3 regions of the Gordonia sp. NPDC057258 genome follow, and region 3 is predicted to be linked to each of the others. Evidence: predicted binding sites of a transcription regulator. Region 3 holds the regulator's gene; each other region holds the start of a gene.

Region 1 (4,683 bases), on a different contig from region 3:
GTCGGCGACGGCTCCGGCCTCGGGATACTCGTCGGCACCGTGTGCCACAGCCGCCGCACACGGACCGATGATCTTGGCCCGCTTGACCGTGGTCAGCAGCTCCTTGGGTTTCGTCGGATCCACGAGACCCGATCGCCGCAGGACCTTGAACGCCCCAAAGGCATCCTGCGCCGATTCCACCACCGTGCCGACCGCACCGGTCACCGAGACCATGTCCACCCCACCTTCCGCGGCTGGGCCGCGTCGTCGCTCTCTTCCGGTTCGCTGCGCGCCCGACGCACCCTGGTCACCGTCGTCACCAGCCGTGCCACAGGTGCAGGATATGCCGACCATGCCGACCGATGTCCGTTTCACCCGAATCGGTTGTCACACTGATCAGTTCACCGCATTTCGCACTCAGGTCACCGTTCGCCGTCCCGATGGGGTCGACCGAACGGCGATCTCGTGGCGACAGGCTACCAAGTCTGACAACTCGCGTCATCAGATTGGAGCCCCACGTGCTCTCGGGTCAGTACGGCGGTGGGTCGATGCGGTCGAGTTCTTCGCGGGCTCGTTTGTTTCGGGCGCGTTCTTGTCGCCGGCGGGCCAGTTTGGCGTCCAGTCGGCTGTGTGTGCGCTCCGGGTTGTCGGAGGCGATGACCCGTGGTGTGGGTGGGGCTTGGGCGGCTTGCTCGAACCGGATCCGCCGAAGGTTCGGGAAGGTGTCTTCCAGCGTCTCGGCGTCGCCGGGCAGAGTGACCCCTTCGGGCGTTTCGTATTCGGTGACCAGGCGACCGTCGTCGTCGCGGTACTGCACATCAACCCAGTCCCCGTGGGTCTTGAAGAGGTGACTGGGGCGGCATTTGGTGTTGAGGTTCTCACTCGACGTCGCCCCACCCCGGGCGGGGTCGGTGTGGTCGTACTCGGTGACATGGTCGAGATCGCACGCGAATGCCGAACGGGTACAGCCGGGTTCGGTGCAATACCCGTCCCGCACCCGCACGAAATCAGCACACGACGCGGTGGGCCGATACCCGTTGCCGGGATGGGTCGCCGGATACACCACCGCCACACCCGCGGCGGTGACATCGGTCGAGTCGCCGAAGTGGGTTGCGGTGGAATGCTTCTCGCTGTCGGCTCGGGTGTCCTCGGCTGGTGCCGGGCGTTGGGCGGTCCGCCGCTGGTCATCGTCATTGGTGCTGGGGGCGACGTAGGTGGGTTGGGTGCGGGCGGGGGTGACCGGGGACAGCGTGGCGTCCGGGCGGGCGGCGAGGTCACGGACATGTTCGTCGCTGATGATGCCGTGCTCGTCGAGAAACCCGACCCCGGGTGCCCCGGCCAGGGTCGCGGCATCGGTCACCACATGGATCACGACCTCGGCGCGGACCGCGTCGAGGACGCTCTGTGGATCCGGGATGTCGGCGGTGCAGGGATCGTCGTCGTCGCATTGGCAGTCGAAGCTGGTGCGGGTCAACAGCGCGAACATCGCATCGGATCGGCGTATCCCCTGGGTGCGGGCGTCTCGCTTACAGACCGTGTCGGCGAGGATGGCGACGGCTTTGGCCGAGATCCGCACGTTTTCCGCTGACATGACGGCGGTGAGTTCGGCGGTGCCGTCGGGCAGTTCGTGGGTCCACACCCCACGCTGATCCAGAGCATCTTTGCGGCGTTGCCGTACCGCGTCGGGGTCGTGGCGGAACACGAGGCGGTCGACCATGTCCCGCAGCCGCGCCCGATCCCACACACCTGTTCGGCGACGCACCGTGTCGGCGATCTCGGCATCCAACGCGGGGGTGATCGGGTCATCGGTGGGGATCAGTTCGGTGCGGGAGATGACCAACCGGATCTGCCACTGCGACAGGACCCCGTCACGCAGGGTGTCGGCAACCTCGGGGAGCCGATCCCGCAGCGCGATCGCCTCATCGATCAGGGTTTCGGCGTGCCGGCGCGACACCCCGGCTTGGCGGGCGATGCGGGCGGCGCAGTCGGCGTGGCCGTCCATGACGAACCCGGACGCGCTGGTGGTGATCAGGCGGTCGGTCATCGCCGCGATCGTCTGATAGCGGTGCCAGGCGAGGTAGGACTCGCCGCGTCGTGTGGCGTCGAGGCCGGCCATCAACATGACCATGTCGGTCTCGGCGGCGTGGGCAGGATCGACCCCGGCGATGTACTCGCCCGGTAGATCGGTCCACGCCTTCACCACGCCCCCCGACGCCTGTCCACTCACCCGCTGCGACCAGGTGATCCGTTGAAAAACAATGTAAACCCGACCACCGACAATTCCGGATGAGTCTCCACAGGAGTGACATCGTTGTCGACGAAATAGATTCTGGGCGTTGCGGTATGGTGCCGCCCGGGTTGGCGATGGCTGAGATCGTCGGGTCGCCAGGTGGTTTCGACACGGCGACTCGCCTAGCGGCTCGTTGCCGGCTCAACCAGCGGGGGTGGGCGACTCGCCTAGCGGCTCGTTGCCGGCTCAACCGGCGGAGGTGTGCCAGCTCAACCAGCGCGGGGAGGGGCGCCTCGCTCCGCTCGGGGCCGGCTCGACCAGCGACGGATTTCGCGGCTGCGCGCCGAGCGCTCCGCAGGTCAGCGACGACGAGTAGGTCGAACGCGCCGATCCGGAACCACTCCGCCGGCGCTCACACCGACGCCGCGCGGGCCCGTCCGAGCATGGCGCGCGCGACGGTGTCGACGTGCACGTCGTCGTCCTGGAACAACAGCTGGTCGGTCTTGGCCCGCCGGAAGTGGTGATGCAGCGGGTGCTCCCACGTGAACCCGATCCCGCCGTGGATCTGGATGGCCTCCTCCGCGGCGTACATGGCGGCCCGCGAGGCCAGCACGCGAGCCGACGCGGCCCGCTCGGCCAGATCCGCGTCGTCGAAGCGGTCGACATCCGCGGCGTCGAGGACCGTCGCCTCGGCGAGCTCGGTGGCAACGAGCATGTCGACGAGGCGGTGTTTGAGCGCCTGAAACGATCCGATCGTGCGACCGAACTGCTGACGCGTCTTCGCGTAGTCCACCGTCATCTCGAGGCACCGGCGGGCGATACCCACCTGCTCGGCAGCCAGGGCGATCATCAGCAGCGACCGAACCCGGCGCAGCCGCTCCTCGAGATACGGGCCCGACACCCGGGTCGCCTCGACACCGGTGAACTCGACAGTCGCGAACTCTCGTGTGAGATCCAGGCTTTCACGCTGGTGGCGGCCGACACCGGCAGAGCCACCGTCGACGACGGCGAGTTCCACACCGGACGCGGTGTGCGCGACGACCACGAGCACGTCGGCCGACGCCGCGTCGAGGACGACGTCCTGCCGTCCGTTCAGGACGAGCGTTCCCTCATCGGTGACCTCCGCACCGATCGACGAGGAGACCACGGCGCGGCCGCAGACGAGTGCGGCGCGCCGCTCCCCGGACGCGATGGCCGGCAGGTGTGCCCGTCGCCCCTCGTCGTCGGCGGCATGGAGCAGGGTGAGGCCGGCCATGATCACCGACGAGAGGTACGGCGAGGAACCGAGACAGCGACCGTGGGCGGTCATCACGACCGACGCGTCCTTCACCCCGTACCCGGCCCCGCCCAGATCCTCCGGAAACGGGATCTCGGTCAGTCCGAGTTCCCGAATCGACGGCCAGACATCCTGCGCCGGAGCGTGTTCCGACCACGCATCGGTGAGGGCGGCCTGCAGATCGCGCTGCTCCACGGTGAGTTCGATGGGCATGTGTACTCCTAGCGGGGTTCGCGCGGCAGTCCGAGGCCGCGTTCGCCGATGATGTTCCGTTGGATCTCGTCCGAGCCGCCCGCGATGCGGTACCCGGGTGCGCCGAGCAGATGCTCCGACCATGCGAACGTGTCGGGCTCGCCGGTGTCGGCGACGATCCGGTCGCCGAGGAACGACGCCGCGGCGTCGCCGACGCGCTTCAGGTTCTGCGTCCACACGAGTTTGCCGATGGAGCCCTCGACACCCGGCACGGCACCCGCCCGTTCACGTTCGGCGTAGCGCGCCACCATGAGGGCCGCCGCCCGTTCATAGATCGCGGCGTCACCGAGGCGCCGGCGGACCAACGGGTCGTCGGACAGTCCGAGACGGTCGGCCAGGCGGGCGAGGTCGACGCTGTTACCGCCGGCACTGACGATCCCGGCGCTGGAGTTCCGCTCGAAACCGAGTGTGGTGAGCGCGACCTTCCATCCGTCGCCCTCGGCACCGACCCGCAGGGAGTCCGGTAGTTCGACGTCGGAGAGGAAGACCTCGTTGAACGTCGACCCACCGGACATCTGCCGGATCGGCCGCACCTCCACGCCGGGCGTGTCCATCGGGACCATGAATGCGGTCATGCCCTTGTGTTTCGGCGCCGACCGGTCGGACCGGGCGATGAGCAGACCCCACTCGGAGAACTGCGCGCCGGAACTCCACACCTTCTGGCCGTTGATCCGCCAGGTGTCCCCACTCCGAACGGCTTTCGTCGACAAGCCGGCCAGGTCCGAACCCGCCCCGGGCTCGGAGAACAGTTGGCAGCACAGCTCGTCCGCGCGCAGGAAGGGGCGGACGAACCGCTCCCGCTGCTCGTCGGTCCCGAGTGCGTGCAGGGTCGGCGCCACCAGTTCGACTGTCACCAAAACGTTCTCGTGGCGTTCGGGGGCCTGGTATCCGCGCTCTAGGTTCACGTAGACGCGTTCGTGGCCCGCGGTGAGACCCGGTCCGCCCC
Region 2 (4,683 bases), on a different contig from region 3:
GCTCCAGCCTGGCCCACGCGGTGGAGAACGCCCTGCTGCTGGAGTGGCTCGCGACCCTCTTTCACCGGACCAGCAGCATGGGCCGGCCTCGCGAACTCACCGAGGACCAACAGCAGTCCACTGTCGCCCAGGCGATCCGGCTGGACTACGGGACACCCAAGGAGAACCGGACGTGACACCCTCACCGCGGCTCGAACCGCCGACGATCGCAACCGTGGGCGTCCATGTGCTGGACATCCACGTCGTCGGGATCGAGTCCATCCCGGCGGGGTCCGACGGCGCGCTCGTCCAGTCCATCGGTTTCTCCGCCGCCGGTACCGCGGGCGGAACCGCGCTCGTCCTCAGTCGGCTGGGCGCCACGGTCCGGACCCACGGAGCGATCGGCGACGACACGATCGGGCGTTCGCTGACCGCACTGCTGGACGCCGAAGGCGTCGACACCGGCGGCCTGGTTCCGAAGCCCGGGGTCCAGACGTCGTCATCGGTCATACCCGTCCGACCCAATGGAGACCGTCCCGCGTGGCACTGCATCGGGGCGAACGCACAGTTCACGCCCGACGACCTGGGTGCAGACGCGCTGACCGGGCTCGACCACCTGCACCTCGGCGGCCCGGAATTCCTGGGCGGCGCCGTCGCCGCAGAGCTCCTCGGCCGGGCGCGCGACCGCGGGATCACGACGTCGGCCGATCTGCTGTCGGCTGGCGACCCCGGCCTTCTCGAGTGGATCGCCGACGCACTTCCCCACCTCGACTACCTGCTGCCCAACGACGAGCAGACCCGGGGACTGACCGGAACCGACGACCTCACCTACGGCGCACGGGCGCTCCTGGACCGCGGTGTCGGTTGCGTCGCGCTCACCCGCGGTGCCGACGGTGCGCTGGTCGTGACCGGCGACGACGTGGTCGCGGTGCCGGCGTTCGAGGTGGACGTCGTGGACACCACCGGTTGCGGCGACTCGTTCTCCGCCGGGTTCTTGACCGGCCGGCTGCGCGGGCTCGGTCTCGCCGACTCCGCCGAACTCGGTTGCGCGGTGGCCGCGCACGTCGCCCAGGGCATCGGGACCGGGGCGAACTCGTACGATCTCGCCGCGATCGAGTCCTTCCGGCAGTCCCGCGCCGCGGGCTGAGCGCGCCTCCTCTCGGTTTGGTGAACCCCGCCTCGGGTAGGCGATCACCATGACAGACAACAAGGAAATCAACGGCTCCACCGTCGTGATCGCCGGCGCGTCGAGCGGATTCGGACGCGGCGCCGCGGTGCGACTCGGAGAACTCGGCGCGAACGTCGTCGTCGCGGCGCGTCGAACCGCGGTCCTCGACGAGGTCGTCGCAGAGATCACCGGCAAGGGCGGGTCGGCGCTGGCGGTGCCCACCGATGTCAGCGATCCGCGTGCCGTCGCCCATCTCGCGTCCGCCGCGCTCGAATGGCTCGAATCGATCGACGTGTGGGTGAACAACGTCGGCGTCGGCGCGGTCGGGTACTTCTGGGACATCCCGACCGAGGACCACGCTCGCCTCGTCGACGTGAACCTGAAGGGCCTGATCTACGGCGCACATGCGGCGCTGCGCGTCTTCCGGTCGCAGGGTCGCGGCACACTCATCAACGTGGGCTCGGTCGACAGCGAGGTACCGATCGTACTCCAGAACACCTACGCCGCAACGAAAGCGGCGGTTCGGAGCCTCGGACACTCGATCAGCGAAGAGCTGCGCATGGCCGGCGACGACGCCATCAAGGTCGGCACCATCATGCCGTGGGCCGTGGACACCCCGTGGTGGGTCCACGCCGCCAACTAAACCGGGCACGAACCGCGGATGTCCGCGATGGACGATCCGCAGATCGTGGTCGACGCGATCGTGGCAGCCTGCACCGACCCGAAGCTGGACCAACCGGTCGGCTACAAAGCCAAGGCCGCCAACGCTTCTCATCACCTCATGCCCGGGATCACCGAGCGATTCTCGGCGGCGACGGCGAAGTCCGAGACCGAGAAGGGGACGCCGGTCGAGCCGCACGCGGGTGCGATCCACGACCCCAACCCGAACAGCACCGGGGTCGCCGGCGGCATCCGCGAACGGATGGTTGCCGAGAACTCCCGCTGACACCCGTCCGCCGTCGCTCGTTGTGGTGCGCCGCCGTTCTCTGCTGGTCGAGCAGAGGAGCCGTGTCCCGCTTGTCGAGCAGCGCCGCAGAGTCCCGCTTGTCGAGCAGCGCCGCAGAGTCCCGCTTGTCGAGCAGCGCCGCAGAGTCCCGCTTGTCGAGCAGCGCCGACCGAGCGAAGCGAGGACGCCGCGCCCGTCGAGGCCACCGAGGCGACGCTTCAGTCCTGTCGGTGCGGCGTGATTGGATTGCGAGACAACCCGGGAGATCCCGAGATCAGACCCTTGACTCGAACATATATTCGAGTATTGTGGAGGTATGTCATCGGGGGCGGGGGCCGGATCCACATCGGTGGACCCACCACAGGAGTCGGTCGAGCCGCGCTTTCGTCCCGACCATGAACTCTCCGCTTCAGAACTCGTCGAGGTCCTCAACCACTGCGCCGGCTTGGCAGCAGCGTCCGCGCACCGAATGATGGTCGTGGCCAGCCTCATTCACGATGAACGCGAAATGGACTACGCCCAGCGGCGCGCCGAGACGCACAGCGGCGAACTCGACTCCCTCGAAGCCTTCGAGCACCTGTCCGCGCGAGTGGCCGCGGGCGAGAACCCCTACGAGCAGTTCGGGCCCAACGGTCTCGAACAGGCCATCGCCGAAGTCGGCGCCACCCTCACCGTGACACCGGCCGAGGCGAAAGATCTCATCGAGGCCGGCGACGCACTGCGCTACCGACTCTCCTTCACCGGACACGCACTCGCGTGTGGTCGAATCGACAAGCGGCGCTTCCTCATCGCGCTCAAGCGCACCGATCTCATCACCGACGACGAAGAGATGCAGACCGTGGACGCCCATCTCGCCGAGGCGATCTTCGCCCGCGCACCGATGTCGACGGCGCGGTTCACCGCCATGGTCGATTCCATCGTCGCCAAGTGGGCGCCCGACGCGGTCCGTCGACGCAAGGAGCGGGTGAAGTCCGACCGCAAGGTGACCATCACCCCCGACCGCTTCACACCCGGGCAGTCCCGGATCTCCGGCACGCTTCCCAACGCTGATGCCGCCGAGTTCGACGCCCGCCTGACAGCGATGGCCACCGCGGTCCACGCCGGTGACCCGCGAAAGTTGGCCAACCGCAGGGTCGATGCTATGAAAGCGCTCGCTCGCGGTGAAGCCGCCATCACGTGCCTATGCGACGACTGCCGACCTGCCGCAACCGAACCCGACACAGCAACAGACTCCGACGCAGCGACAGTGGGGACCGTCGAGCCGCCTGCACCAACTGCTGCGATGACGGAGGCGGACACCATCGTCGACCCGTCAGCCGACGTCGTTGTCGATGACCCGGCTGAGCCGGCCGCCTCGGCGTCGGATTCGGCTGCGCCGCGCGCGACGTTTCACATCGTGGTGAACCTGTCGACCCTGATCGGTCTCGACAACGATCCCGCCTTCCTCGACCGCCACGGCATCATCGACGCCGACACCGCCCGGCAGCTGCTCGCCGAAGCGCGCCGCACCTACATCCACCCCGCTCCTACCGGACCCGACGGTTCACCGGCTCCAGACGCAGACAGTTCGACAACGCGGTACACCCCGTCGAAGAAGCTGCAGGCCCTGGTGCGTGCCGGCGAACTGTGCTGCACCTTCCCGGGCTGCAACGCCCCGGTCTGGCAGATCGATCTCGACCACACCGAACCCTTCGATCACACCGACCCGCGTCGCGGTGGCCCGACCGATGCGCGCAACCTCAAACCGCTGTGCCGGTTCCATCACCGCATCAAGACCTTCACCAGCTGGCAGGACCACCAAGACGAATTCCAGACCGCCTGGTTCACCACACCCACCGAGCACATGTTCGTCGGCAACGCCTTCAGCGGACGCGACCTGTTCAACAAGCTCTTCCCCAGACGGTCACCCGATCACCCCGCCCGCGACAGACTCAACACCCAGCGCGACAACGACTTCCGACGCCACCAACGCGCCGAGAAGCGCTGGAACGACGCCAACCCACCGCCCTTCTAGCAGTGTTTTACGCCTACCGGGGACCTCCGTAGTAACGCCGGAGGAACTCGTCGCGGTACTCGGTGTATGTGCCGTTCTCGATGGCCTGGCGGGCCCGGTCGACGAGCGTGACGATGAAGGACACGTTGTGCAGCGTCGCCAGCGTGGGGCCGAGGCCTTCCTTCGCCTTGAACAGATGATGCAGGTAGGCCCGGCTGTACTGCGACGTGTAGTTCTCGACCTCGGGGTCGAGCGGCCGGAAGTCACTGCGATACTTGGCATTCGTGACGTTGTACCGGCCGTCCAGTGAGTAGATCGCACCGTTGCGGGCGACCCGGGTCGGCGATACGCAGTCGAAGGTATCGACGCCGTTCTCGATGGCGGTGAAGATGTCGTCGGGTTCACTGATCCCCAAGAGGTGTTTCGGGGAGTCCTCTGGGAGTTCGTCGTTGACCCAGCCGACGATGGTGCCGAGGTTGTCCTTCTCGAGTGCTCCGCCGATGCCGTAACCGCCGAAGCCCTTTCCGCCGGCAGCGCGGTCCGCCTCGCTCAAGGCGACGAGGTCACGGGCGGCCTTGCGCCGCAGATCCTCGTACT
Region 3 (4,683 bases):
GGACCCGCTGGAGATGTCCGGCGCGTTCCAGTACCGCGAGATCGCGTCGGACGGTCTCGCTGGTGACGTCGAATTTCTCGGCGAGCGCGGCCACGGATGCCCGCCCCGCGAGTCGCACCTCGTCGACGATCGCCTGTTGTCTCTCCTCGGCGTACACACCGCTCCGATCTCCGGTTTCGACCAACCCGCTTGTTGAGGCGTGTGGGATTGGATGTTGTAGTAATTGTGTTTACGCCTGTTTGTGTTGACAAGTCAAGCACTTTTTGTAACGGTGGTCACATCGGTAGTCGAGTGAGAGGCAAGACGATGGCGCAGATCCTGACGGGAACCCCGGTGGTCGGCGGGTTGGCCCACGGTCCCGCGCTGTGGCCGGGCGAGCGACCCGACCACTCGCCGGAGAAGCTCGGCGTCGGTGTGGAGATCGCCGAGGAACGGCGCGCCGACGAGGTCACGCGCTTCGCCACCGCGGCCGGCGCCGTCGCCGCGCGGCTGCGCACGCGCGCGTCGCAGAACACCGGGGTGACGGCCGAGGTGCTCGCCGCGACGGCGGGCCTGGCCGAGGACCGCGGCTGGATCGGTGCCGCGACCGCGCTCATCGGCAAGGGCGCCCCCGCCGAGGCCGCTGCCGTCGCGGCCACCGAACAGTTCGCGGCGGTGTTCACCAAGCTCGGCGGACTGATGGCCGAGCGGGTCACCGATCTCAACGACGTGCGCGACCGGGTCCTCGCCGAACTGCTCGGCCTACCCGAACCTGGTGTGCCCACTCCGGAGGTGCCGTCGGTCCTGCTCGCCGACGACCTCGCGCCCGCCGACACCGCGGGCCTCGACCCCACGAGCACCATCGCCCTCGTCACCCGCCTCGGCGGACCGACCAGCCACACCGCGATCATCGCGCGCCAGCTGGGGATCCCGTGCGTGGTGGCGGTGGCCGACCTGGACGAGATCGAGCCCGGCACAACCGTTCTCGTCGACGGCAGCACCGGGCGGATCGAGGTGGAGCCCGATGCGGAGGCGGCCCGGGCTCGCGTCGACGAGGATCGGCGGCATGCCGCACTCGTCGCCGGCTGGACCGGTCCGGGGCAGACCGCCGACGGGGTGGCCGTGGCGGTGCTCGCCAACGTCGCCGACGGATCGTCGGCACGCGCCGCGGCCGGGTACCCCGTCGAGGGCGTCGGGCTCTTCCGCACCGAACTCGCGTTCCTCGAGCGTGCCGACGAACCGTCGGTGGACGAGCAGGCCGCGATCTACCGGGAGGTGCTCGATGCGTTCGACGGGCAGAAGGTGGTCATCCGCACCCTCGACGCCGGGTCCGACAAACCGCTCCGGTTCGTGACCCATCCCGACGAATCGAACCCAGCGCTCGGCGTGCGGGGCGATCGGATCGCGCTGGCGCACCCCGAGATCCGCGCGCATCAGCTCGACGCGATCGCGCAGGCCGCGTCGGGGTCGGCCGTCGCGCCGTGGGTCATGGCGCCGATGATCGCCTCGCCGGCGGAGGCGCGCACCTTCGCCGCCGAGGTCCGCGGCCGTGGTCTGGTCGCCGGGGTGATGATCGAGGTGCCCGCGGCGGCGATCCTGGCCGAAGCCGTCCTCGCCGAGGTGGACTTCGTGTCCATCGGCACCAACGATCTGACCCAGTACACGATGGCGGCCGACCGGATGTCGGCCGATCTCGCCGGACTGACCGACCCGTGGCAACCGGCCGTGTTGAGCCTCATCGCGGGTGTCGCGGCAGCGGGTGCACGTCAGGGAAAGCCGGTCGGGGTGTGCGGCGAGGCCGCCGCCGATCCGAACCTCGCCTGCGTGCTCGTCGGTCTCGGGGTCACCTCGCTGTCCAGCGCGCCGGCTGCTGCGGCGGCCGTGGGGGCCCGGCTCGGCGAGGTGTCCGCACCGGACTGCCGGGCCGCCGCCGAGGCTGCCCTGTCCACCTCGGATCCCGCCGCGGCGCGCGAGGCGGCCGCGGCGGTGCTCGACGGTTCGGTCGGTGGAGAGGTCAGACTCGCCGCATCACGGTGACGACCTTGCCGAGGATGACGGCATCGTTGCCCGGGATCGGATCGAACAGTTCGTTGTGCGGCATGAGCCAGACGTTCGGGCCCTGACGCTTGAAGGTCTTCACGGTGGCCTCGCCGTCGATCATGGCCGCGACGATGTCGCCGTTGTCGGCGACGTTCTGCTGCCGGACCACGACCCAGTCGCCGTCGCAGATCGCGGCGTCGATCATCGACTCGCCGACGACGCGCAACAGGAAGAGCGATCCCTCGCCGACGAGCTCACGGGGCAGTGGGAAGACGTCCTCGACGGCCTCCTCGGCCAGGATCGGACCGCCGGCCGCGATACGGCCGAGAACCGGCACGAAGGTCGGCTCGGGAAGCTGGCCGGCCGTCGGGGTGTCCGGCGACGGGGTGTCACTCGGGGCGATGTTGACCGCACGGGGACGGTTCGCGTCGCGCTTGAGCAGCCCCTTGCGTTCCAGCGTCCGCAACTGATGGGCCACCGATGACGTCGAGGCCAGGCCGACCTCGTCGCCGATCTCCCGGATGCTCGGCGGATAACCGCGCTCGCGCACCGAGCGGCGGATCACCTCCAGGACCCCGGCCTGTCGCGGGGTGAGTGAGGCCTCGGCGGCGGCGGCGTCGAACGGGGCCTCGTCGTCGGCGCCCCGCGCTCGGCCGCGCCTATCGCCGGTGTCACTCATGTTCGGTTCCTCTCGTCTTCGGAACGTGCTGGTAGATGGCTTGCGCCGGGTCCGAGCCTAGCGGAGTGCGACCGGCACCTCAAACATTTGTTCGATGTGTCGCGAGACTTTGTCGGGACGTCGTGCTACAAATTCGAACATCAGTGCATCGAACATCTGATCGATGTTCGAACACCGAACACCACACCCGCACGATCCCAGACACCCGAACACCGGAGGGCACCATGCGCACCGCCACTCTCGTCGCTCCCGTCCGCACCGACCGTCCCGACGCCGTCCGGCCGCGCACCGACCGCGCCGATCGCGTCCGGACCCGCGCCCCGCTGTCCGACGGCGGCCGACCGGTCGACAACCGGCCGGCCGGCACCCGGCCGCGGGGGGCATCGCCGGTGACCCCGCGGGTGGGCGGTACCCACTGTGGCTCTCCGGTCGGGGTCCGGGGACGTGGCCCGGTCGGGCCCGACGCGGCGGTGTTCCGTCGCCGCCGCCGCACCGCGGTCGCGCTCCTCGCCGGTGTCGGGCTGGCGTTCGTCGTGTGGGTGTTCGGTGTCGTCGGCCAGAATTACTCGGACTCGCTGACACCGTCCGCCGTGAGTTCCGAGGTCGTCCATGTGCGCTCGGGGGACTCGCTCAGCTCGATCGCCGGCCGGGTGGCACCCGAGATGCCGCGCGAGGTCGTGATCGACGAGATCGTCGCGATGAACGATCTGGGGTCGAGCGCGCTGCAGGTGGGCCAGCCCCTGCTCACCCCCCGGTACCGCTGAGGCCGGGCGGTATCCTCGATGTCACAGGGGCCGGCCGACAAGCGGCGGGGCGCACGCTTCGGGTGCGTTCCAGCGTCCCGCGACCTGCGTGAGGACACGATGCGCTGCCCCTTCTGCAAGAACGACGACACCAAGGTCATCGACTCGCGTGTCGCAGATGAAGGGCAGGCCATCCGCCGCCGTCGCTCCTGTGTGGAGTGCGGTCGCCGGTTCTCGACCGTGGAGAGCGCCGTGCTCGCGGTGGTCAAACGCAACGGCGTGACCGAGCCGTTCAGCCGGGAGAAGGTCATGCGTGGCGTGCGGCGAGCCTGTCAGGGCCGCCACGTCGCCGAGGACGCGCTCGCGCAGCTCGCCCAGCAGGTCGAGGACACGGTGCGCGCCAGTGGATCGGCCGAGATCCCCAGCAACGAGGTCGGACTCGCCATCCTGGGCCCGCTCCGCGATCTCGACGAGGTGGCGTATCTGCGCTTCGCCTCGGTGTACCGGTCGTTCGACTCGGTGGAGGACTTCCAGCGCGAGATCGACGACCTGAAGGCGGCATCGGGATCCGGGAGCGCGCTCGCCGAACCCGTGTCAGCCGAGTCGGTCCAGAGCTCGTAGGACCCGTTTCTCCGACACCGGGAACGCGGTGCCGAGACGCTGGGCGAACAGCCCCACGCGCAACTCCTCGACGAGCCACTGCGCTTCGTCGTCGACCACCGCCCGCCGGTGCTCGGGTACCTGTTCGAGGCGTTGGGCCCACCGTTCGACGACGCGATCGACGGCGGCCACCCCGGCCTGGTCGCGTGCTGCGGACGCGGGTAGTGCCTCCAGACGTGCTTGCGCGCCGTCGAGATAGCGCGGCAGATTCTCCAGGTGGCGTCGCGCGGTAGCCGCCACGAATCCGTCGAACACGAGGTGGGCGACCTGTTCGGCGACGTCGTCGGCAGCCAGCGAACCGGCGTGCCGGTCGATCGCCGCCCGCAGCGGGGACATCCGTTCGAGGGCTGCGACGGCCAGCGAGAAGTAGTCCGGTGCGGCCGCGGCGACCCGTGGCCGGATCCGTTCGAGCAGCGCCGAGAAGGATTGTGGTGAGCGAACCGCGGCGAGCTCTGCGTCGTCGATGTCGGCGACCGTGTCCCGAATGGCCCGTCGGGTGCAGTCGGCGAGCAGTGCCTCGGTGGTCGAGTACGGGCTCTGGCTCAGGGCGAGTCGTTCGACCGGACTCAGCGAGCCGGCGAT

What was found. The regulator LexA, encoded in region 3, represses DNA repair genes until DNA is damaged. The targets are predictions, from matches to a motif close to CGAACANNTGTTCG.
Region 1: the regulator LexA is predicted to act here: its motif matches at 2,213-2,226, upstream of ACFUEJ_RS00690 (HNH endonuclease signature motif containing protein).
Region 2: the regulator LexA is predicted to act here: its motif matches at 2,382-2,395, upstream of ACFUEJ_RS09770 (DUF222 domain-containing protein).

The regions. Positions count from the first base shown of each region.
Region 1 covers NZ_JBHUXZ010000001.1:146,050-150,732, forward strand. Annotated here, with positions in the region: gene ACFUEJ_RS00685 (acyl-CoA synthetase) at 1-213, opposite strand, end outside; gene ACFUEJ_RS00690 (HNH endonuclease signature motif containing protein) at 509-2,206, opposite strand; gene ACFUEJ_RS00695 (acyl-CoA dehydrogenase family protein) at 2,622-3,698, opposite strand; gene ACFUEJ_RS00700 (acyl-CoA dehydrogenase family protein) at 3,707-4,683, opposite strand, start outside.
Region 2 covers NZ_JBHUXZ010000010.1:47,192-51,874, forward strand. Annotated here, with positions in the region: gene ACFUEJ_RS09750 (class II aldolase/adducin family protein) at 1-176, shown strand, start outside; gene ACFUEJ_RS09755 (carbohydrate kinase family protein) at 173-1,126, shown strand; gene ACFUEJ_RS09760 (SDR family oxidoreductase) at 1,176-1,790, shown strand; gene ACFUEJ_RS09765 (hypothetical protein) at 1,809-2,093, shown strand; gene ACFUEJ_RS09770 (DUF222 domain-containing protein) at 2,410-4,107, shown strand; gene tgt (tRNA guanosine(34) transglycosylase Tgt) at 4,121-4,683, opposite strand, start outside.
Region 3 covers NZ_JBHUXZ010000007.1:119,248-123,930, reverse strand. Annotated here, with positions in the region: gene ACFUEJ_RS07760 (DeoR/GlpR family DNA-binding transcription regulator) at 1-157, opposite strand, end outside; gene ACFUEJ_RS07755 (phosphoenolpyruvate--protein phosphotransferase) at 307-2,016, shown strand; gene lexA (transcriptional repressor LexA) at 1,994-2,698, opposite strand; gene ACFUEJ_RS07745 (LysM peptidoglycan-binding domain-containing protein) at 2,923-3,462, shown strand; gene nrdR (transcriptional regulator NrdR) at 3,562-4,062, shown strand; gene hrpA (ATP-dependent RNA helicase HrpA) at 4,036-4,683, opposite strand, start outside.